Hahella chejuensis KCTC 2396: one gene and its partner. The protein of the gene in region 2 interacts with the protein of the main gene of each other region in a pairwise test. Links are inferred from orthologs where the notes say so. Each region holds a gene or a part of one and is shown on either strand. Other genes may lie near its edges.

The links.
Region 1: the proteins of HCH_RS19495 (region 2) and dsbD interact in binary tests that used the Escherichia coli proteins (3 or more experiments, as listed by UniProt). The link is inferred for Hahella chejuensis KCTC 2396 from one-to-one orthologs.

The regions. Positions count from the first base shown.
Region 1 is NC_007645.1:2,341,097-2,353,900, forward strand. What follows is about bases 5,856-8,747. They hold dsbD (protein-disulfide reductase DsbD), read right to left. Parts: upstream 8,313-8,747; coding sequence 6,399-8,312; downstream 5,856-6,398. Other genes in these bases: HCH_RS10410 (DMT family transporter), read right to left, coding at 5,856-6,354. Outside these bases: ccoP (cytochrome-c oxidase, cbb3-type subunit III), read right to left, coding at 1-15; HCH_RS10375 (CcoQ/FixQ family Cbb3-type cytochrome c oxidase assembly chaperone), read right to left, coding at 8-193; ccoO (cytochrome-c oxidase, cbb3-type subunit II), read right to left, coding at 199-801; ccoN (cytochrome-c oxidase, cbb3-type subunit I), read right to left, coding at 821-2,266; HCH_RS10390 (alpha/beta family hydrolase), read left to right, coding at 2,844-3,470; 23S rRNA (cytidine(2498)-2'-O)-methyltransferase RlmM, read left to right, coding at 3,561-4,712; HCH_RS10400 (antibiotic biosynthesis monooxygenase family protein), read right to left, coding at 4,795-5,079; sulfurtransferase TusA, read left to right, coding at 5,199-5,462; more of HCH_RS10410, read right to left, coding at 5,467-5,855; HCH_RS33035 (elongation factor P hydroxylase), read left to right, coding at 8,798-9,307; HCH_RS10420 (McrC family protein), read right to left, coding at 9,271-10,584; HCH_RS34720 (AAA family ATPase), read right to left, coding at 10,584-12,683. UniProt on the Escherichia coli protein: Required to facilitate the formation of correct disulfide bonds in some periplasmic proteins and for the assembly of the periplasmic c-type cytochromes.
Region 2 is NC_007645.1:4,505,939-4,515,094, reverse strand. Bases 4,922-7,921 are described here. They hold HCH_RS19495 (DsbE family thiol:disulfide interchange protein), read left to right. Parts: upstream 4,922-6,139; coding sequence 6,140-6,703; downstream 6,704-7,921. Other genes in these bases: ccmI (c-type cytochrome biogenesis protein CcmI), read left to right, coding at 7,198-7,921; HCH_RS19490 (cytochrome c-type biogenesis protein), read left to right, coding at 6,709-7,185; HCH_RS19500 (heme lyase CcmF/NrfE family subunit), read left to right, coding at 4,922-6,140. Also shown: HCH_RS19530 (flagellar hook-length control protein FliK), read right to left, coding at 1-1,064; cytochrome c biogenesis heme-transporting ATPase CcmA, read left to right, coding at 1,320-1,955; heme exporter protein CcmB, read left to right, coding at 1,952-2,638; HCH_RS19515 (heme ABC transporter permease), read left to right, coding at 2,727-3,485; heme exporter protein CcmD, read left to right, coding at 3,482-3,661; cytochrome c maturation protein CcmE, read left to right, coding at 3,658-4,107; more of HCH_RS19500, read left to right, coding at 4,119-4,921; more of ccmI, read left to right, coding at 7,922-8,451; HCH_RS19480 (DUF1499 domain-containing protein), read right to left, coding at 8,466-8,912; HCH_RS19475 (YciK family oxidoreductase), read right to left, coding at 8,975-9,156. UniProt on the Escherichia coli protein: Involved in disulfide bond formation. Catalyzes a late, reductive step in the assembly of periplasmic c-type cytochromes, probably the reduction of disulfide bonds of the apocytochrome c to allow covalent linkage with the heme.

The DNA of each region.
Region 1 (12,804 bases), 2.2 Mb from region 2 along the record:
CCAGAAACTAGTCATGTTTTTTAGTCTCCGCTTCGCGTACTGACTTAGCGTCCGCTTCGTCATCTTCAAAGGGCAGGTTCGCAGCTTCGTCAAACGTCTTCTTCTGTTTGGAGCTGTAAGCCCATACCACTAGGCCGATGAACGCCGCCATGATGAACAGGGTGGCTAACCCGCGGACAGTATTAATATCCATTGAACTTACCGTTTGATTGCTGTGCCCAGTTGCTGCAGGTAGGCAACCAGGGCTTCAATCTCATACTTGCCTTCAACCATTTCCGCTGCGCCGTCGATGTCCTCTTGGGTATAAGGTACGCCGACTTTGCTGAGAGCGTTCAGTTTGGCTGCAGTCTTTGATGGGTCCACCTTGGTGGTGAACAGCCATGGGAAGGCAGGCATGTTGGATTCCGGAACCACGTCGCGGGGGTCATACAGGTGGGCCCGATGCCAGGCGTCGCTGTATTTTTCTCCTACGCGGGCCAAGTCTGGACCAGTACGCTTGGAGCCCCACAGGAAGGGGTGCTCATAAACGGATTCACCAGCGACAGAGTAGTGGCCATAGCGCTCGGTTTCCGCACGGAACGGACGAATCATCTGTGTATGGCAGACGGTGCAGCCTTCACGAATATAAATGTCGCGTCCTTCCAACTGTAATGCGTTCAGCGGCTTGAGGCCTTTAACCGGTGTCGTCACTTCTTTGGTGAAGAACAATGGTACGACTTCTACGAGTACACCGAAGCTGATTGCGACCACAATCAGAGGGATCATCAAGCCAAGGTTTTTCTCGACGACTTCATGATTCATCGAATTCTCTCCCTCTCAGTTAAACAGCTTGTGGAACGGAGTCAGCTTGCGGCAGCGCATCAATCGCTTTGGCGTCGCGTTGTCTGACGGTTTTCCAGGTGTTGTAGGCCATGACCAGCATACCGGTCAGGAATATAGCGCCGCCCAGGACACGTACTGCATAGCCAGGGTAGCTGGCGTTCAGCGCTTGCACGAAGCTGTAGGTCAGGGTGCCGTCTTCGTTAACTGCGCGCCACATCAGGCCTTGCATGATGCCGTTGACCCACATTGCCGCGATGTAAAGTACGGTGCCAATGGTCGCCAGCCAGAAGTGAACGTTGACCAGCTGCACGCTGTACATTTCTTTCAGGCCGTACAGACGGGGAATCAGATGGTAAAGCGCGCCAATAGAGATCATCGCAACCCAGCCCAGAGCGCCGGAGTGAACGTGGCCGATAGTCCAGTCAGTATTGTGGGAAAGCGCGTTGACGGTCTTGATGGACATCATCGGGCCTTCGAACGTGGACATGCCGTAGAAAGACAGAGAGACAACAAGGAAGCGCAGAACCGGGTCAGTGCGCAGCTTATGCCAGGCGCCGGACAGGGTCATCATGCCGTTGATCATACCGCCCCAGGAGGGCGCCAGCAGGATCAGAGACATAACCATACCCGCGCTTTGCGCCCAGTCAGGCAGTGCGCTGTAGTGCAAGTGGTGCGCGCCGGCCCATACGTAGATGCTGATCAACGCCCAGAAATGAACGATGGACAGACGATAAGAATAAACAGGACGCTCTGCTTGCTTGGGAACGAAGTAGTACATGATGCCCAGGAAACCGGCGGTCAGGAAGAAACCTACTGCGTTGTGGCCCCACCACCACTGTACCATCGCGTCGATAGCGCCAGCGTATACAGAGTAAGACTTCATGGCGGAAACTGGGATCGCCATGCTGTTGCCGATGTGCAGAACGGCGACAGTAATAATGAATGCGCCAAAGAACCAGTTGGCGACATATATATGTTTGCTTTTACGTTTGGCGACAGTTCCAAAAAAAACAATAGCGTACGCCACCCAGACAACCGCGATCAAAATGTCGATCGGCCATTCCAGTTCTGCGTATTCTTTGGAAGTGGTGTAACCCAGAGGCAGCGTAATCGCGGCCAATACGATGATTGCTTGCCAGCCCCAGAAGGTGAAGCTGGCCAGACCGTTGGAAAACAGAGAAGCCTGACTGGTGCGTTGGACGACATAGTAGGAAGTTGCGAAAAGCGCGCAGCCGCCGAAAGCGAAGATAACGGCGTTAGTGTGCAGTGGTCTTAAACGACCGAAATGGAACCATGGATAGTGAGTATTTAGCTCCGGCCAGACCAGCTGTGCTGCGATAAGCACGCCGACAGCCATGCCCACTATACCCCAAACAACTGTCATGATGGCGAACTGACGCACCACCTTGTAGTTGTAGGTTTCGTTAGCACTTACTGTATTCATTAGTGACTATTCCTACCCTGAGTTGATTAATACGGCGCAAACCTGCTGGCGAGTTCGTTATGCTTTTGCAATTTTGAGTTGTCGCCCAGTTCGAATGTCAGGCTTTCAGGATCCAGAAACCAGGGGCCTCTTTTTCCTCCCCCTCGACAGCGGGCCGAAGCATAAGAGTTGCACAATAGGGCTGTCAACTTAATATGCTTGGCCAAGTCATTATCTCCACGTATTTTTTCCCCTGCTTGATATGCATCAAACGCGTTATAAACCGGAGGGCGGATGCGTTAGTTCAGAAGGGGAGCGTCTGTCTTCGACTTTACTGCAAGGGAAGTCTTAGGGCATGTGAAACAATGACCAAAGGACAGGAAATCCCTCTCACCCAATACCTAAATAATTACTAGAAATAATAGATGATTTTCGGCTGATTTCTGGTCAATTTCATATGGAATGACTCCTTCCTTTAATAAAGGAGGCGAGATCGTGATAATGGCGGCCTTCGCGCAAAGATGAATATTTTGTCAGATCACAGTTTACGCGTTGTTTATTGGTTGATGGTTGATGGTTGATGGTTGATGGAGGGCGCATGCGCTTTATGGTCGACGGTCCGGAACAGGCCGGGAAGGTTCTTTTATTCGCTCATGGCGCCGGCGCGCCGATGGACTCCGATTTCATGTCCTTTATCGCACAGGAGATCAGCATTGGCGGCGTCAAAGTCGTGCGCTTTGAGTTTCCCTATATGCAAGAACGTCGCGACTCAGGAAAGAAACGTCCGCCAGACCGGCAGGACAAGCTGCTGAATTGCTTCGCGGAGGCGCTGGAAAATTGCTCTCCTGATGCGGAAGTCTTTCTGGCGGGCAAATCCATGGGCGGGCGCATGGCCAGCATGCTGGCGGCGGACCTGCCGGAAGGGGAGGGGCGAGTGCGAGGCTGGCTGGCGTTTGGTTATCCCTTTCACCCTCCAGGTAAACTGGACAAACTCCGGACGGAGCATCTTGCCGGAATTCAAGTCCCGGGATTGATACTGCAAGGAGCGCGCGACCCCTTTGGCGGCAGAGCTGAAAATATGGCGCAGTATATGGGAGAGCGGTGCGTAATCGAGTGGCTTCCCGATGGCGACCATGATCTGGCCCCGCGCAAAGCGTCAGGCTTCTCTAAAGAAGAGAATTGGCGGACTGCGGCGCAGGCGGCGTTGACCTTTATGCTGCGCTGATTTGCCCAGGGCGAGCGGATAGACGACAATAGCGGCCTTTACCCAGCCGCGCATTGGCGCGTCGATGAATTGATGATTGGAAATGCCCGGATGTCGCAAAAATACCCTACCAGCTCCTCCCGTAAACGTTCTCCTTTAAGTTCCGGCAAATACTCCGCGATCGGACTGCTCGCCTATTGCCGACCTGGATTTGAAGCAGAGTGCGCGCAGGAGCTGCAGAACATCGCCTCGCTGCAGTTCGTTTACGGATACTCGAAAATAGATAAGGGGACGGGCGTTGTATTCTGGCGTTGCTCTCAGGGCAACCCGCTGGATGTCTATAAAGAGATAGAGGTGAGCCGCTGTATTTTTGCGCGGCAAGTATTTTGCGCGTTGCATGATATCGAGATCGAAGATACTACTGACCGTGTCTCGCCGGTGGTCGAAGCGCTGCGCCCCGGCGGCGCATTTGGATTCCTGCATATAGAAACGCCGCTGGAGGATGAAGCCGGATCTCTGCAGAAATTAGCCAAGAAGCTGACGGCGCCGATGAGCGCGGCATTGCGCAACGCGGGCGTGCTAAGCAAGGCAAAAACGGATGAGCTGCCTCAGTTGCACTTAGTATGTCTGTCTGGCCAACACATCATCGCCGCCTTGGCGGTGCATCCCAATAGCAGCGCCTTACCGTTGGGCATTCCCCGGCTGCGGTTTCGCAATGAAGCTCCAAGCCGTTCGGCTTTAAAAATAGAAGAAGCGTTTCTGACCATGCTGACCCCGGCTGAGCGGGAGTTCGTTCTTAAACGCGGACAGCGGGGCGTGGATCTGGGCGCGGCGCCGGGGGGCTGGACCTGGTATATGGTCACCCAGGGCGTGAAGATGACGGCGGTCGATCATGGCGCTTTGCAGCAAGAGCTACTTGAAGATCCGGCGGTGACTTACGTCAGCGACGACGGATATGTCTATAAGCCGCAGCGAAAAGTCGATTGGGTGGTGTGCGATATCGTGGATAAGCCAAAACGGACAATGGAGCGAATGGCGGATTGGTTGTGTTACGACTGGACCACCTATGCGCTGTTCAATCTGAAGCTGCCTATGAAGACGCGGATGGATGAAGTGGAAGCCTGCCTGCAACGCCTGCAGGAGCGCCTTCTCGGCGCTGACATTGAGTCGGAGGTGCGCGTGAAGCAGTTATACCATGATCGCGAAGAAGTCACCGTATTGGCGCTCACAGGACATTTTCTGACCGCTTTCCAGAAGCACTAGGGGGCTCGGAGCGCATCCGGGCTGGTTGAGCTTGGGCTTTTAGACTCAAGCTCTTTTGTCCCGTCTCAGCCCGGCGATTGCCTCAGGAATGCTCCAGGATGGTGACTTTCTCCTCTCTGTCCATCATTGGAATCAGCTCCGCCATCAACCCTCTGCGTTGCTCTGAAGATTGCCAGGATTGCCAGTCCTGGACCGAACGCCAGGTTGACCAGATCACCCGGTAATTGGGTTCGTTGGCGTTGCGCAGTGATTCGCCAGAGAGAAATCCTGGCGCCTGCACTGCCGCTTGCAAGATCTTTTTCGCGGTATATTCGTAATTGGTTTCCAGGGTCTTGGCGATGTGGCGTTCGATCAACACGCGGATCATGAGGCTCCCCTCCGGTTTTGTAGTATTTATTGGTATGAGTATAACAAGCAATCCCAAGCAATTGAGGCTCGTGCTGCATTGAGAGTGTATAATCGCCGCCACGTAATGGAGAGGTTGCAATGAACGACAGCAAGAACGAAAACACAGAATACTCAATCGACAGTGTCATGGATGTGTGCGGCTTGTTTTGCCCTGAGCCGGTCATGATGCTGCACAACCGCATCAATGATGTAGAAGTGGGATGCGTTATCGAGGTATTGGCGACAGATCCCTCCACCCAGAGAGATATCCCCAAGTTCTGTCAGTTTCTGGGTCATGAATTGCTGGCTTCAGGTGAGCGGGACAAGCAGTTTTTTTATCATATCCGTAAAGCCGGGGGCTGAAGCGTCAGTCTTGGGCGGTCGCAATCTCCGGCTTTCTGGGCCGACTATAGAAGAAGGTCAGTGCGCCAGCCAGGACAATCAGGCCGCTTCCGATCCAGAGCTCCAAATATAGCTCTTCACTCCAGATCAACCATCCCAGCAGACCTGCAATCGGTAGCGAGGCGTAGCTGTACAAACCTATTTTGCCTGGCGACGCCAGTGTATAGGCGTGGGTGGTTGATAGCTGACCTATTGTCGCCAGTATGGCGAATAGAAGAAGCCAAACCAGGGTGATGGGCTCCAGCGCCCGCCAATACCAGAGCATGGGAATGCAGGACAGTATGGTGCTGAACAGGTTGAAATAGAAAACGATACGGACGCTGGGCTCGGTAGCGCCCAAGCGTCCGATAACCACTTTGGCGCCGGCGGCGAATAAAGCGCCCCACAATCCGGCGAGAATGGCTAGGCGCGCTGCGGCGGCAAGGCTGTCCGGTTGCAGAATAATAATGACGCCGAGAAATCCCAGGCCCAGTGAAAACGCCAAAATCGGCGTCGGGCGCTCGCGTAGCCAGGCCCAGGCGATGACCGGAATAAATAGCGGCAGCATCAGTTTCAGCATGGTGGATTCCGCCAGGCGAATGGACGCGAAAGTGTAGATCAAACAGGAAAAGGCGGCGACGCCAAGGGCGGCGCGGAGAAAATGAAGCGGCAATCGCTGGGTCTTGAAAGCGCTACGCCCTGAGCGGAGTAGCAGGGGAGTAAGAAACGCCAGGCCGAAGAGATTGCGGAAAAACACCATCTGCCAGACATGGGCCTCCACGCTGATATGTTTCACCACCATGCCGGTAAGCACGAAAAAGCACTCGCCGAGAATGATGAACGCCACTCCCCGCAGAAAGCGATCTTGCGGCATGCGCTGACAACCCCTGATGATGGATGATTGCGACGCCGCGCAGTTTATATGTCTTTAACGTGATTAAGAAGCGCGTTTTTGGAGATTTCGCCCAGGAAGCGTTTGGACTCTAACTCTTTCCCTTGAGCGTTGAAGAAGACAAAGGCGGGTGGGCCGAATATGCCGTAACGCTTGAGTAGCGCCTGGTTGCCTTGGTCGTTGTCAGTGACGTCCGCTTTAACAAGGTGAAAGCGGCTAAGTCCGGACTGTACTTCCGGCAGGACAAAAGTCTCCCGCTCCATGATCTTGCAGCTGATGCACCAGTCCGCATAAAAATCCACCATGACCGGCTTGCCGGTGGCGGCGGCCTGGGCGACCTCCCGGTCAAGCTGTTCCGGTGATGTGACTTTTACGAACGTTAACGCCTGCGCAGCCGGGCCGCCGTTTGCGGCCACCGCGGATTTGATGGCGTAAGGCGCAAGGGGGCGGAGTGGATCGTTGGCGCCCGCCGCTGCGCCCAGCATCAGGGTGACGGCGTATACGAAGAACACCAGTCCCAAACCTTTGTTGAGTTTCTGCCAGCCGCTCCAGCCGGATTCGACATTGGTGAAGGCGCCCATGTAAACCGCTGAAACACCGATCAATACCGCCCACAGCGTCAGAGTCGCTTCCGGCGGCAGGATGCGCTCCAGCATCCAGATGGCCACACCCAGCAGGGCGACGCCGAACACATGCTTCACATGCTCCATCCAGGCGCCGGCGCGGGGCAATAGTTTGGCGCCGCCCGTGCCAAGAATGAGTAATGGCAAACCGATGCCCAGGCTGAGTCCGAACAGTGCGACGCCGCCTTTGAACGCCGAGCCCAGATAGGCGGCGTAGCCCAACGCCGCGATCAAGGGCGCTGATACGCAGGGGGACACCACCAGTGCGGACAGCAAGCCCATAATGAATACGCTGAAGATTTCGCCGCCTTGTTGTTTGGTGTTCATACCGCTGAGCTTGTCACGCAAAAACGAAGGCATCTGAAGCTCATAGAAGCCGAACATGGACAGGGCTAGCAGTACGAACAAACCGCTGAACGTGATCAAGATCCAGGGTTTCTGCACCTGCGCCTGAATGTTGGCGTCCTGACCTAGTTCACCGAAGTGGCCCGCCACCGCGCCCAATGCGGTGTAGACCGCCGCCATGCCCATGATGTAGCTCAGGGACAGCACGAAAGAGTGAAGCATAGTGACTTCTTTTTGCCCGACAATAATGCTGGACAGGATTGGCACCATGGGGAACACGCAGGGCGTAAATGCTAAACCTATACCCACCGCCATCAGGATGAAAAAGCTGAACAGCAAGCCCTGAGCGACGAGGTAGTCCGTAATCGATGTGGAGGAAGTGAAATCGACATCTGCGGCCTTGCTCGGACCCGGGACGCTGGAGCTGGTTGAAGAGCCGCTTTGACCCGTTGAGGGAGAGGGGGATTGAGTCGAGTCGTTTGTGGTTGCGGCAGGGGAAATGCTGTCTGAATCCGTTCCGGTGAACAGCGCCGTTTCCGTTTGCGGCGGATAACACAGGCCAGCTTCCGCGCACCCTTGGTAGCGTACTTTGAACTCGACTTCGGCTCCTTCCTCCGCCGCCACCGGCACGCGGATCGTAAGCTCATCGTGGTAGACATAGACCATGCCGAAGTAGGGATCTTCCTTCTCCTCGCCAGGAGATGAGTAAGTCCAGCGCCCTTGCGCTACGCCCTCTGCGTCTGTCGTCACTGAGGTACGGTCTTTGTAAAGATAATAGCCGTCGGCGATCGCCCAATGCAGGACTAGCTCGTCTCCCTCTACCGATGACGTGAACCGGTAGGCTTCCTCTACGGGCAGGAATTCCGGTTCGGCCAGAAAGCCGTTGTTGTCGCCGAACAGGTTGCTTTCCGCTCTGACCGTGGCGCAGCAAAACAGCGTCAGTATGAATAGGGCTCTGAGTAGTTGGGGCATGTTTCTCGCTACAGGTGCTTAAAATTTAAATTGGCGCTATCCAGCGCGCCTGTTCCCCGGGCGTCCCTTCGGTGCGCGGGTATGGATTGGTTCAATATGACAATTTACTGGGTCGAAGGTTCAAAAAACTTGAACTTCTCGTTGAAATTACAATTGATTACCTTATTCATAAAATCGATAATCGGCCATCATAATCCAAGGCCCCTGTCTGCGCGACTTTCTGCGGCTAAGTTAAACTATTTTTAAGATCCGCCTGAATGTGTCGCAACGCCTATACTCTAAGTGCTTCGCACAGGCGATGGGGCGTTCATGAGACGGGCATGCCGGCGGCCACGTCCCTTCTCCGTCATGCACTGCGTTCATTGTATGCAGCTGCTTTATAACTTCGGCGATTCAGGGGCCTCCTGGAATTTCAATAATTATTGATTGTGGCTTAATTGATCAGGCTATTAGCCTATGGGCCAGCTGTACTCAGGGTTTCATTAATGGTTGTTGGTGATGATGAGCGTTGTCAATATTTGATCGACGCATTTTCAGGTATTTTCCCCGGCCTAAAAATAATAGGAGGGGCGGAAGAGCCGTTTTACGTGGCGTCTAAGGAAAATGTAAGTGCAATAATTTACTTTAGGAGTAACTATCCGAGAAGTTTATTGCACGAGATCTCGCATTATTGTTTAGCCGGCGATAGGCGACGAAATATCGATGACTTTGGTTTTTGGTATTCCCCTTGCGGAAGGACTTCTGAAGAGCAAGCAATGTTTGAATCTGTTGAAGCCAGACCTCAGGGATTGGAAAAGGCCATGTGCGAGATTGTCGGTATCAAGTTCTCACCCAGCCTGGACGACTTTTCAGGGCGCCCCCCCTCACAAGGCTTTTTGGAAGACTTGGATACTGCGTATCGAGAAATGCTGACCAGCCCACCTCCTACAGCGGCGAAAGCGCTATGCGGATTAAAAACCTATAGTGAAGCTAACGGCCGTTTATTGGTTGTTTGAGGAAAGTGCGCTTCCCAGCCGCCCGAGACAAGACGGCTGCTTTCCAGACAAAACGGCGCGATCCAGATAGCCAGCGATTCTGAATAGTGGAACGGCGGCAGTGGTTCGGTAAACGCCGGGTGTTTAGGATAAATAAGCATCATATGCCCGCGCCCGTGCTGATATTTATGGCCATAGGCGAACATCTGGTACAGGTCGCTTTGAGCAATGTTGTACTTTTTATCGGATGTCCAGGCGCACTGATCCAGCAACTTCCATTTTGTATCCAGCACCTGATCTCCCAATGGCGTTCTTAGCAACAGGTCCGGTTTTAACTGGAACATAGTCGTGGATATGTCGCTGCCTTGCGGTTTGTGCCGCAGCAAATATTGGGAGCTTGCCTGTGCTTTCAGTTGAATGCCTGCTGGTAATTCGTGACGCAAAGACACTTCAACGTATTTTTCAAATAACTGCTCCATTGGAAATAACAAAGCAATGCCGCGATGCTGACCTTGCTGGAAATTGGGGTTTAGCTTTGCCAATATCAGCTCGCACCAAGGGCGGATTGCATCATAATCCTGCATTAGTTTGTTGCTTCGCCAGTTGTTCATCGCACGCAATGGCTCTTGTTCGGGGGGAATATCCGCCATTCTGTGCGTTAGCTCATTCGCCCGTCGCCAGTTTTCGCCGCTTTTGCAATTGGCCAGCACATAACTGAGAGTGGTTTTAAGCAAGCGATTTTCCAGGCGGTCGGGCGTGTAAATATCGTGGCTGATCTGAAAGAGATGCCGCCGCCCAAGAGGTTGGCGCTGTTGCTGACTCAAGCGAAGCTGACCGCGGATGAAGCGGCTCTCTTCGTCAACGCGCTGGTAATCGAAGCGCAGCCCCCTGCCAACCAACCGTTGCAACTCTGTCAGAAACTGCCTGAATATCCATTCGTGCAATGGCTGGCGCATGCGCCTCAGTTTGGCGTCGCCAGCAGTGCGTGGCCGCACATCGAGCGATGTCATTAACATGCGTTGCAGAATACGCCGGGCGGCTTGAGGATCTTCGGCGCCAAGGCCTGTTTTCGGCAAAATTTCGATAGCTTCCCCCGTAGGGCTTTGCAGGTAACCCACGTAGCTGCCGAGTCTTAATGAGCCATGGCCGTCAATCAGAGCAATCGGCTCACTCTTATTCCATCTGGACGCAAGATCCTGCAACCAGGCGAAAGTAGATGAGTTTACAATACCGCAATCCAGCGAAGGCGTTGCGTTGGCGTCGGTCGTCAGGCGGGCGTATTCACGTACCTGAATCATCAGGCGGCCGCTCCGGCTTTTGGCAGAATGCCGCGATAGGCCTCAGGATTACCGAATGCAGTTTGGTTAAGCCGGTACCTGCGGTCGGTTAATTCGCTGGCGATATCACCTGGAAACAGGCCTTCTAATGAATGGCCGATTTTGCCTGCCTGAATAAAACGGACCGAGGGCTCTTTTGCCGGATCATTCAATACCCAGCTGATGCGTTCCCAGTCAGCAAAAAAATACTCCTGCAGCAAGGGAACAATGCGCCTGGCGAAAATATCGGCCAACAGGCTTTCTCTCTCGTCGTCCGAATTCGCGTCTCTGAGAGGCCAAAAATAGGCGTGTCCCAGCATGTGGTCTCGGTCAAGCAGCGCCTCTATGCGCTGGTTCATCACGTCCAGCAGCTCTCCCATATCTACATCGTGCACGGAGATACCCGTCAGCAGTTCCGGTTGCGGCATTAACTCCACGAACTCAAAACGGCGACGCAAGGCCAGATCCAGCTGGGCCAGCGACTTATCGGCGGTATTCATCGTGCCCAGCACATACAAATTATCGGGTACAGTAATGGGCTCTTTGGAATAGGGGAGCGTCACCGAACGCTCATCCTCTCCGCCTTTGCGTTTATCCGGTTCCAACAGCGTGATCAGCTCGCCGAAGATACGGGAGATATTGCCCCGGTTGATTTCATCAATAATCAACACATAGTTGCGCTTTTTGGCTCTGCTATTGTCCGTACCCGAAAATAAATGCGGTGCAATGTTCTGTCGTTTCAGCTCGGCCAGCAGTGAATGCCAACTGATGCGAGACAATAGATAAACGGTTTGTTGAACCATCCGCCGATCACTGTTTAGAGGAAGAATGTTCAGTTCGATATCTTTTAGCAGCCAGTTCACTTTGCGAACATGCGCGTATTCATTTGGCTCATCGACCACCGTTTCATCAAATATATAGTCTGATGTCACAACGCCAATCGCCTGAACCGCTTCAGCGTTTTTCAGGCATAACAGGATGTCGCCGACTTTTATTTCCTCCGAAAAGCAGTTAAGGGCCGCATGGTTGCGGCCTGACAGAGAATCCCAGTACTGTTGTTGCTCCGGTGTGCGGTCATCAGGCTCCTGCGACAGATCCCCCGTTTCATTCCAGCCAATACGGGCTTCACCGGCCTGAATGTAGCGATCACGCATTTCTTTCTCAACTCGGCGACCAATAGAAATTTTCCAGATATTGGGAGATTCCGACAGGCCCAGAGGCTGCTCACCCACAACCGCTTTCTCGGCTCGATCGGCAATTTCCTTAAAAACGCCTGGTTCGACGCGGTAAGTGATGTGGCTGTTGTCGCCATCCGTTACAGCCCGGATGCCTTCAATGAAGTCCTCATAGGAGAAACTTTGGTGGAAGGTGGTAAATGCAATACGTTTATCGGCAACCAGTTGATCATAGCGCTCTTTAACCTGGACCCTCTCTGCGTTGGCATTTAAGCCCTGTTGCTGTAAGGCGATAATCCAGTCTGGTTCCGCCAGTGACACAGCGCGCAGGGTTGTGTCATACGTCTTGCCTGTGCCTGGCGGGCCATAAAGGATTTGGTTTAAGAAATGACGCTGGCGATCTGCTCGCTTATCACTGCTTGCTGTGTACTGACGAGGTCTGCGCTCTTGAACCGCCGGCTGATTGGTTGGCGTTGCTGAGCTGTTTTGTTGATTGACGCGCCAAGCCTCATAGGAAATCTCATAAAACGGCTTATCGGTATTAGTCTTCAACCAGTCTAATAATTCCTTATAGCTGGCCCAGTTTTCTTTGGGTAGTTCACGCCCGTTTGCTTTTATCCAGGGTTTGGTCTGGGCGTCCACAGGAAAATAGGTGTCCGGCGCAAAGTAAAACATGCACTCCGTCAGTTTGGCGAACCCGGTATGAGGAATGCGTAAGATCCGATTAAACAATTCGCCGTCAATGCTTCCCGCCAATACTTGTTGGAAAAGCTTCCACAGGCTTGGAACCATATCCTCCTTGCGTTCCTTTGCGTAAGGAAATAACCAGACCTTCAGTGGCTGGGCGCTGGGAACGCCGTTAAAATCCATTGGCGGAGCCACAGGCAAGTCGATGCGTCGCAGCAAGGCGGCGAATAGCTCCCTTCGTTTATCGACCCCGTACTTCATAAAAGTGGCGAAAAAAGTGAAGGGGTCAATCACTGTTAATGGCGTCTTACCGCCATCAGCCAGCTCATCCTCCAGTCCT
Region 2 (9,156 bases):
ATGCGTGGGGCGGCGACAGGCACCTCCACAAACCAGACTTGCGCTCCGCTTTGGTCAGGGCCGGCGCTGAGATTTTGTTGCAAGGCGTTCAATTGATGGCTGTGCAGACGCGCGGTGGCCTGCGCCAGGGCGCGCAACATTTCGCCGGCGTCTAAGTTGGCGGGCAGGGGAGGTCGTCCGCCTTCGCGCGCCATGGGCGGTGGAAATTGCAGTGGATGTCCGCCAGTCGCCATGCCCGGCTGTTCTGCCGTTTGCCGGGTTAACCAGCTGACCAGCTGCTCCCAGTTGGCGGGAAGCGCGCTATTGGGAGCACGATTAAGCTGCGCCAGAGCGGCTCCCAGCGCTACTGTCAGCAACGCTTTGATATCCTGCGGCGCGGCGCTCAGCAGGCGCGATTCGGCGCCAGGGGATAATATGGACGTCTTGTCGGGGGAAGCCGTTCGACTTTCCGCCAATGACTTTAGCAATTGACGCTCGAATCCCGCCCCTGACTGCTGGATAGCCTGCTTTAGGCCGCCGGCTTCGCTGACTCGCGGTGGCGTCGGCAGCGTCTGATTTAGTTTATCAAGCGTTTGCGCCAAGTCCCTGGGCAAGCGTGTATCAGAGGATAGCCGGACTAACGCTTCCAGGTTGCGGCGAAGATCGCCCTGTAACGGCAGCCACTTGGACAGCGTCTGTAAAGTTGTGGCGAGAAGCGCCTGTGGGGGCTCTGTTTGTGGCGGCGCTAACGAATCGACGACTTTTAAGCCTAATGCAGTGACTTGCAGTTGCAGCACTTTGCCGACCAGCCAGTCCTGGGGCAGTTGCGCTGTGCGGATATCAGTTTGCAGCGGCTGCGGCAGCCCATCGGCGCTCAATATCAAACGCCAGGACGGCGTGGCGGAAGTTTGTGCGCTGAGGCTGGGATTGGGCGTTCCTGTGCTGGGAGAGGGAGCGATATCGGTAATGCGGGCGGAGAATAAATTGCCGACTTTCTGCACGATAGCCGCTAATTCCGCCTGTATCTTCGGTGGAAGAGAGTGAGTGCGAGTAGGCGCTGAGGCGGCGTCAGACTGAACTTTCATCGCTTTTTAACATTTCTCCCACAATAAAATGATCTTAATCAGGGCTATGCACTGACCATCCGGGGAAAGCTGGGCTATAATGCGCCCGTTTTACAAAGCTTAAGCGCGAGCGGGCCACTTTTCTAACTCTTTTCCGTTATTGTTGACGACTTTTCGGGAAAAGCGCCAATTTGTTATTCTTGCGCCGCTTTATTTCCGGTTGTTCCGCGTTTTCCTGCACGCCAGAGGCGCATACAAGAGGCTGCTTTAGTAATTATGACAGGTCAAACTCCTCTGCTTGAGGCCAAGAATCTCCAGTGCGAGCGAGATGACCGTATCCTGTTCGAAAACCTGTCCTTCTCCGTCCATTCCGGGGACGTCGTACAGATAGAAGGCCCCAACGGGGCCGGAAAAACCACTTTACTCAAACTTTTATGCGGACTGGCCCCATTGCGTCAGGGCGAACTGTTCTGGCGTGGCGAACGCATGTCGCAGGCGCGTCCGCAATTTCTTTCTTCACTGCTGTACCTGGGCCATAAAACTGGCGTCAAAGCGCTGTTGACTCCGTTGGAAAACCTCCGCGCCTGGTGCGCCCAGCGTGAAGACGTGAATGAAGAACGCATGATGAGCGCCCTGGAGACGGTGGGTCTCGCCGGCTATGAATATTCGCCCTGCAACAGTTTGTCCGCCGGACAACAGCGTCGGGCCGCGCTGGCGCGCCTGCACGTGTCCTCCGCGCCTCTGTGGGTGCTGGATGAAGCTTTCACCGCCATTGATAAGAAGGGGGTGGCGCAGTTGGAAACGCTGCTGCGTGAAAAGGCTAACGGCGGCGGCGCGGTGATTTTGACCACGCATCACAGTTTGCATTTGTCCGGCGAAGTGCGCCGCATCCAATTGGGGGCTGTGTCTTGACGGAAGTAGGCGTATGGGCGGGTTTTTGCGCCGTAGTGCGACGGGATTTGATGCTGGCGTTCCGGCGTCCTCAGGAACTGGCCAATCCACTGGTGTTTTTCGTGATGGCGGTCAGCCTGTTTCCCTTGGGGGTTTCACCGGAAAAGAGCTTTTTGGCGCCTGCCGCCGCCGGAGTCGTTTGGGTGGCCTCCTTGCTGGCGACGTTGCTTTCTCTGGATGCATTATTTCGGGCGGATCATGAAGATGGATCGCTGGAGCAACTGACGCTGGCCCCCCAGCCCTTGTTTATTCTGGTGCTGGCGAAGGTGTTCGCGCACTGGTTGACCACCGGGCTGCCCTTGCTGTTGCTAAGCCCGGTGCTGGCTCTGATGCTGCACGTCGACGAAGGCTTACTTGGCGTCTTGATGCTGTCGCTGTTGGTGGGCGCGCCGGTTCTCAGTCTGATTGGCGCCATTGGCGCCGCCTTGACGGTCGGGTTGCGCGTGGGCGGGGTTTTGATTTCATTGTTGGTGCTGCCCCTGTATATTCCCGTGCTGATCTTCGGAACCGGCATGGTGCAGAGCGCGGCGGCCGGTATGGATTACACCTCTACGCTGGCCATGCTGGGCGCAATACTGGCGCTGTCGCTGACATTGGCGCCTTTCGCCGCGGCGGCTGCGCTTAAAATAAGCGTCTCCAACTGAGACAATAGAACAGGTTGGCGCGGCGTCTTCTTGTGCGGGCGACGCGGCGGCGGACTGAATAGCTTGAATACAGATAACAGAAGCGATTATGTGGGAAGCATTTAAACAGTGGTTTCACCGATGGGGTTCGCCCAAATGGTTTTACGAGCGCAGTCTGGTGTGGTCGTTCTGGCTCGGTTGGGGCGCGTTGATCCTGCTGCCTGTCGGCATCGTCTGGGGGCTGGCGTTTGCGCCCCAGGATTATCAGCAGGGCAATAGCTTCCGCATTATTTATCTGCACGTCCCCGCCGCAATCCTGGCGCAGTCCTGCTACATGATTATGGCTGTCGCCGGCTTCGTCAGCCTGGTCTGGCGCATGAAAATGGCGGATGTAGTGCTGAAGTGCGCAGCGCCGATAGGCGCGTCTTTCTGTTTTTTGGCGTTATTCACCGGAGCGGTCTGGGGTAAACCCACTTGGGGAACATGGTGGGAGTGGGACGCGCGTCTTACCGCCATGCTCATTTTGCTGTTCCTGTATTTCGGCATTATCGCCCTGGAAGCCGCCATCGAAGACAAAATCACCGCTGGTAGAGCGGCGGCGGTATTGAGTCTGGTTGGCGTGGTGAATATTCCCATCATCAAATACTCCGTGGAATGGTGGCGCACCCTGCATCAGCCCGCCACCTTCAAGCTAACGGAAAAGCCTGATATGCCGGTGGAAATGTGGGCGCCGTTATTGGTGATGGTGATAGGCGTTTATTGCTTCTTCGGTTATTCGCTTTTCTTACGAAGTCGTAATGAGATAATCGAGCGTGAACGCCGTACCCTATGGGTCCGCGAGCTATTGGCGAAAGAGGGGAAAGTATGAACTTCGAAAGCCTCAATGAATTTTTCGCAATGGGCGGCCATGGTCTTTACGTCTGGTTGGCCTATGGCGCGGGCGGACTGGTGTTCCTGTATAACCTGGCTGCGCCGAAACTAAAGCGCGATGGCCTCGTCAAAAGATTGTCCCAGCAGTATAGAAGGGAGAAGGCGTCCCAATGAATCCCAAGCGCAAGCAGCGTCTAATTATTGTGTCATTCCTGGTGATCGGCGTCAGCGCGACCGTCGGTTTGATCATGGCTGCGCTCAGCAGTAACGTGAATCACTTTTATAATCCTACTGAAGTGGCGCAAGGCGCTGCTCCCGTGGACAAAAGCATTCGCGTCGGCGGCATGGTGGTTGACGGTAGCGTGAGCAGAGACGGGCAGTCTTTGGCGGTGGCCTTCACTGTGACGGATTACAACAGCAACGTTGACGTCAAATACACCGGCATTCTGCCCGATCTGTTCCGAGAGGGGCAGGGCATCGTCGCGACCGGCAAGCTGGATGCGCAGGGCGTGTTCCAGGCGGAGGAAGTGCTGGCCAAGCACGATGAAAAATACATGCCGCCGGAAGTGCAGCGCGCCCTCGACAAGGCGCAGGACGCCGCGCCCGCGCAGACTTACTGAAGGAATGACGTATGATCGCTGAGCTAGGCCACTTCGCACTGATTTTAAGTTTTTGTTTCGCAATCTTGTTGGCGGTTACGCCCATCGCCGGCGCCTGGATCGGCGATCGTCTGTGGATGCGATTATCCCGTCCTTTGGCGGGCGCTCAGTTTCTGATGGCCACGGTGGCGTTCGCCGCGTTAACAACCTCTTTTCTTCAGGACGATTTCAGCGTCCGCTATGTGGCGGGGCACTCCAATAGCCTGTTGCCCTGGTATTACAAATTCAGCGCTGTGTGGGGCGGCCACGAAGGCTCATTGCTACTGTGGGCGTTGATTCTGACCGGCTGGACCGCCGCCGTGGCCAAATTCAGCAAACAACTGCCGCTGGAGATGGTGGCGCGTGTACTGGGCGTCATGGGCATGATCAGCATCGGCTTTATGTTGTTCATCCTGCTGACCTCCAACCCCTTCTTACGCTACCTGCCGAATTCGCCGCAGGACGGCGCCGACCTGAACCCATTGTTGCAGGACTTCGGTCTGATTGTGCATCCGCCTATGTTGTATATGGGCTATGTTGGTTTCTCCGTCGCTTTCGCATTTGCGGTGGCTGCGCTGATGGGCGGTCGCCTGGACGCAGCATGGGCGCGCTGGTCGCGTCCCTGGACGACGGTGGCCTGGGCGTTTTTGACTCTGGGCATCGCGTTAGGCAGCTGGTGGGCCTACTACGAACTGGGTTGGGGCGGCTGGTGGTTTTGGGACCCGGTAGAAAACGCGTCCTTTATGCCCTGGTTGGCGGGCACGGCTTTGATGCACTCCCTGGCGGCGACGGAAAAGCGCGGCGTTTTCAAAAGCTGGACCGTCTTGCTGGCGATATTTGCTTTCTCGCTTAGCCTGCTGGGCACCTTTCTGGTTCGCTCCGGCATTTTGACCTCAGTGCATGCTTTCGCCTCAGATCCTGAACGGGGGCGCTTCGTGCTCATGATGCTGGGCGTGGTGATTGGCGGCTCGCTGCTGCTATACGCCTTGCGCGCGCCAGTAGTGAAAAGCCGCATTGGCTTCAGCGAAACCTCCCGGGAAGTGTTCCTGCTGGTTAACAACATTATTCTTGTGGTCGCTATGCTGACAGTATTGATCGGCACATTGGCTCCGTTGGTGGCGGAGTGGATGGATAAGGAAATCTCCGTCGGCGCTCCCTATTTCAATTTGATGTTCTCCCTGTTGGCCCCTTTATTGGTCATCGTGATGGGCATAGGCATGTACAGTCACTGGAAGGACACCAAAGCCGCGCAGCTGCTGGGTCCTGTCCCCATGCTTTTGTCGGTCAGCGCAGTTCTTTCCGTTGCGATTCCCTGGATGTATGGGGAAATCCTTTTGATGGCGGTTATTGGCGTTTTTATCGCCGTATGGTTGTTCGCCGCGACTCTGCGCGACGCCTGGCTCAAAAGCGCTTCCTCTCAAGGACGCGTACGTGGCTGGTTGCGTACTTCCCGTAGCTACAAAGGTATGGTGTTGGGCCATCTGGGCCTGGCGGTGACCATCGTTGGCGCGACCATGGTGTCGCAATACACGCTGGAGCGGGACGTGCGCCTGGCGCCGGGGCAATCTGTTGAGCTGGCGGGCTTCACCTTCCGTTTTGACGAAGAAACCCAGCGTCGCGGTCCAAACTTTATTGGCGATCGCGCCACCATTTCGATTCTCGACAGCGACGGTGAAGTGTTGCATGTTCTGCATCCGGAAAAGCGCCGCTATCAGGTGTCCGGTAATGTGATGACGGAAGCGGGCATCGATCCAGGACTGTTCCGGGATCTCTACGTTTCTTTGGGCGAATCTCTGGATGACGAGTCCTGGACCATGCGCGTGCAATACAAGCCCTTTGTGCGCTGGCTCTGGTTGGGCGGCGTATTCATGGCCTGGGGTGGTTTCCTGGCGGTGGCGGACAGGCGTTATCGCATCAAGTTGAAACGCAGGCTTACGGCGGCGGAAGCCATGGATAGCGGCGACGGTCGGAAGTCGAATGGCGAGGCCGACGCTCTGGGAGGACAGCAGGCGTGATGAAGCGGTTTTTCTTGTTTATTCCTCTATTGGCGTTCGTCGCAGTCGTCATTCTGTTCAACCAGAATATAGACAACGATCCGTCCAAGCTGGAGCTGGCGCGCAAGGATCAGCCTGTGCCGGCGTTCAAGTTGGGCGAGCTGTACAATCCTGACCGGGAAATGACGCCGGCGGATCTCAAGGGCGAGCCTATGTTGCTGAATGTCTGGGCGACCTGGTGCCCTTCCTGTCGGGTGGAGCATCCTTATCTGCTGAAATTGGCGAAAGAATACAACGTGCCGGTGATCGGTCTGAACTACAAGGACGATCGTGAGGCGGCGAAGAAGTGGCTTGAGGCGTTAGAGGACCCCTACCGCTTCGTAATTTTTGACCCGGAAGGCCGTCTGGGATTGGACCTGGGCGTTTATGGCGCGCCTGAGACTTACGTTATCGACGCCGCTGGCGTGATTCGTTACCGCCATGTGGGCGTGGTGAACGAAAAAGTCTGGCGGGAAACGCTGGCGCCCATGCTGCGTAATCTGAAAATGGCGAACGCCAATGGGATTGAGGAGCCAGGAACATGAGCGCATTGCGACGGTTGGTATGTCTGACGGCTCTGTGGGCTTCCGCCGCCGTGTGGGCGATTGACGATTATCAGTTCAGCAGCGAAGAAGGTCGCGAGCGCTATCAAACACTGACTTATGAACTGCGTTGTCCCCTGTGTCAGAACCAGAATATCTCCGACTCCACCGCGCCCATCGCCAAAGATTTGCGCCGTGAAGTGCATCGTATGATCGAAGAAGGGAAGAGCGACGACGACATCGTTGACTTCATGGTGGCCCGCTATGGCGATTTTGTGTTGTACCGACCGCGCCTGAACGCCCAGACCGCCGTTTTATGGCTGGGGCCGGTCACTGTGGTGACCCTGGGCTTGTCCGTTCTCCTGTACATCGCCCGTCGCAGACGCCGCTCACAGGGCGAGACGACTGACTTGAGCGACGACGAACAAGCGCGTCTGCGGGCGCTATTGCAGCAAACCTCTTCCGAAGAATCTGAGCAGAAATAACAGGCACTCCGAATGACAGTATTCTGGCTGGCTATCGTCCTTCTGGCGGTTTTGGCGATAGCGATCATCGCCTTTCCTTTGTTGTCCATCCTCAAATCCGGTTCACAGGGTGCGGGCGCGCGTTGCGACACCGCCAACGTGGCGTTGTTCGAAGACCGCCTGACGGAATTGCGAGCGGAGCTGCAGGCGGGGCTAATCAGCGACGCGGAGTTTCACGATCTGCATATTGAACTGGAAAAGTCGCTGCTGAACGATGCTGAGCCGGGCGCGCAAAGCATGGCGTACCGCAGCAGCCGCCTGCGACAGATTCTGATACTGGTGCTGGTCGTTGTGGGCGTTCCCGCCGCCGCGCTGTTGATGTATCACCAGTTTGGCGACTATAAAGGCCTGCGTCAGGTGGAGTGGATGAAAGAAACTCGCCTGCAGTTGGCGTTGGCCGGAAACGACCCTGAAGAGATTCTGCGTCGTTTGCGCGATCGTCTATTGGAGCAGCCCGAGAACATAGAAGGTTGGGCGCTATTGGGGCGTTCACTGATGACCATGCAGCGCTACGTGGAAGCAGAGGAGGCGTTTCGTCGCCTGGCGGAGTTGTTGACGGCGGAAGGCGAAAACCCCGCTGGCGCCCATGGGTTGCGCGCGCAGGCGCTGTTCTTCAAGGAAGGGCGCTTGAGCGCTCCGGTCAGAGCGGCGTTGGAGCAGGCCCTGAAAACCGACCCCAACGAAGGCAGTTCACTGAGTATTCTGGGCGTGGCGGCGTTCCAGGAACAGCGCTACGCTGAAGCCGCCAAGTTCTGGCGCCGTATTGTCGAGCTGAACCCGAACGACCCCAACGCCGCGGCGATTCGCAATGGCGTGGCGAGAGCGGAGCAACTGGCTGCGGAGCAGGAGGCTCAGCAACCCGCACAGGCGGCGGGCGGCGCCAGCCTGCAACTGCAAGTCAGTCTGGGAGAAAGTTTGAGCGCCAAAGCCGAGCCGGGCGATACCGTGTTTATTCTCGCGCGTCCTGCAGACGGTACGCGTATGCCATTGGCGGTGGTGCGTAAAACTGTCAGCGAGCTGCCAGTCAGTGTGACCCTGGATGACTCCATGGCCATGGGGCCGATGGCGAAGCTGTCTTCCGCCGAAACCGTCGAAGTGGTCGCGCGGGTATCTAAGTCCGGCTCGCCTCAGCCTCAGCCGGGAGACTTACAGGGCGTGGTCGGCCCAATCGAGCTGCGAACCCAGAGCGAACCGCTTGACCTGGTGATCGATCAACAGGTGCAGTAAGCGCGCTGATGGCGCTACTCGCTGAGTAGCGCCGCCTTGATTTCCTCCAGCCTTTCCCGATTGACGCCGAAGTCCCGATAACCCAGTCGGGACGCCGAGCGCAGATGTATCACCCCGGCCTCCCTGTCTAACAGAAACTCTACATCGTCCACAAAGCGAAAGACGAAGGACGTGGCTTCCGCACGGATGTAGTCGGGTTTACGTTGAATGATGCGGATATTGCCGGCGCTTTCCAAAACAGTGGGCAGTCGCTCCCACATTTGAGCCGCTTTGTCGTTGTACAGGGGGGTAATGAAGTGCTCCGCGTCGCTGGGGTCGCTAAAGCTGCTCACGCAGTTAGGGCTTTCAGGGCAGGAGGACAATCGTCCGTCATGGGCTCCCAGTCCCGCTGGAGGCGTGCTGCCGCAGGCGCTGAGACCTGCGGCGAAGAAAAAGATTGTCCACTTTGCTGTGTTGTTCATCGCTCCTTCTCCGCTGCGTGTTGGCGCAGACCTTGATTAAGGCGTGAAATACAGCTGCAAGATCAGTCGCCTTGTGCGTTGAATGCCTGACCGGTAACGCCAATGCTGTCTTTACCCATCAGATAAAGATAGACGTTCATGATCTCTTCAGGCGTTGGGTTTTTCGTGGCGTCTTCCGCCGGATAAGCCAGAGCGCGCATGGCGGTGCGAGTGGCGCCGGGATTGACGCTGTTGACGCGAATGC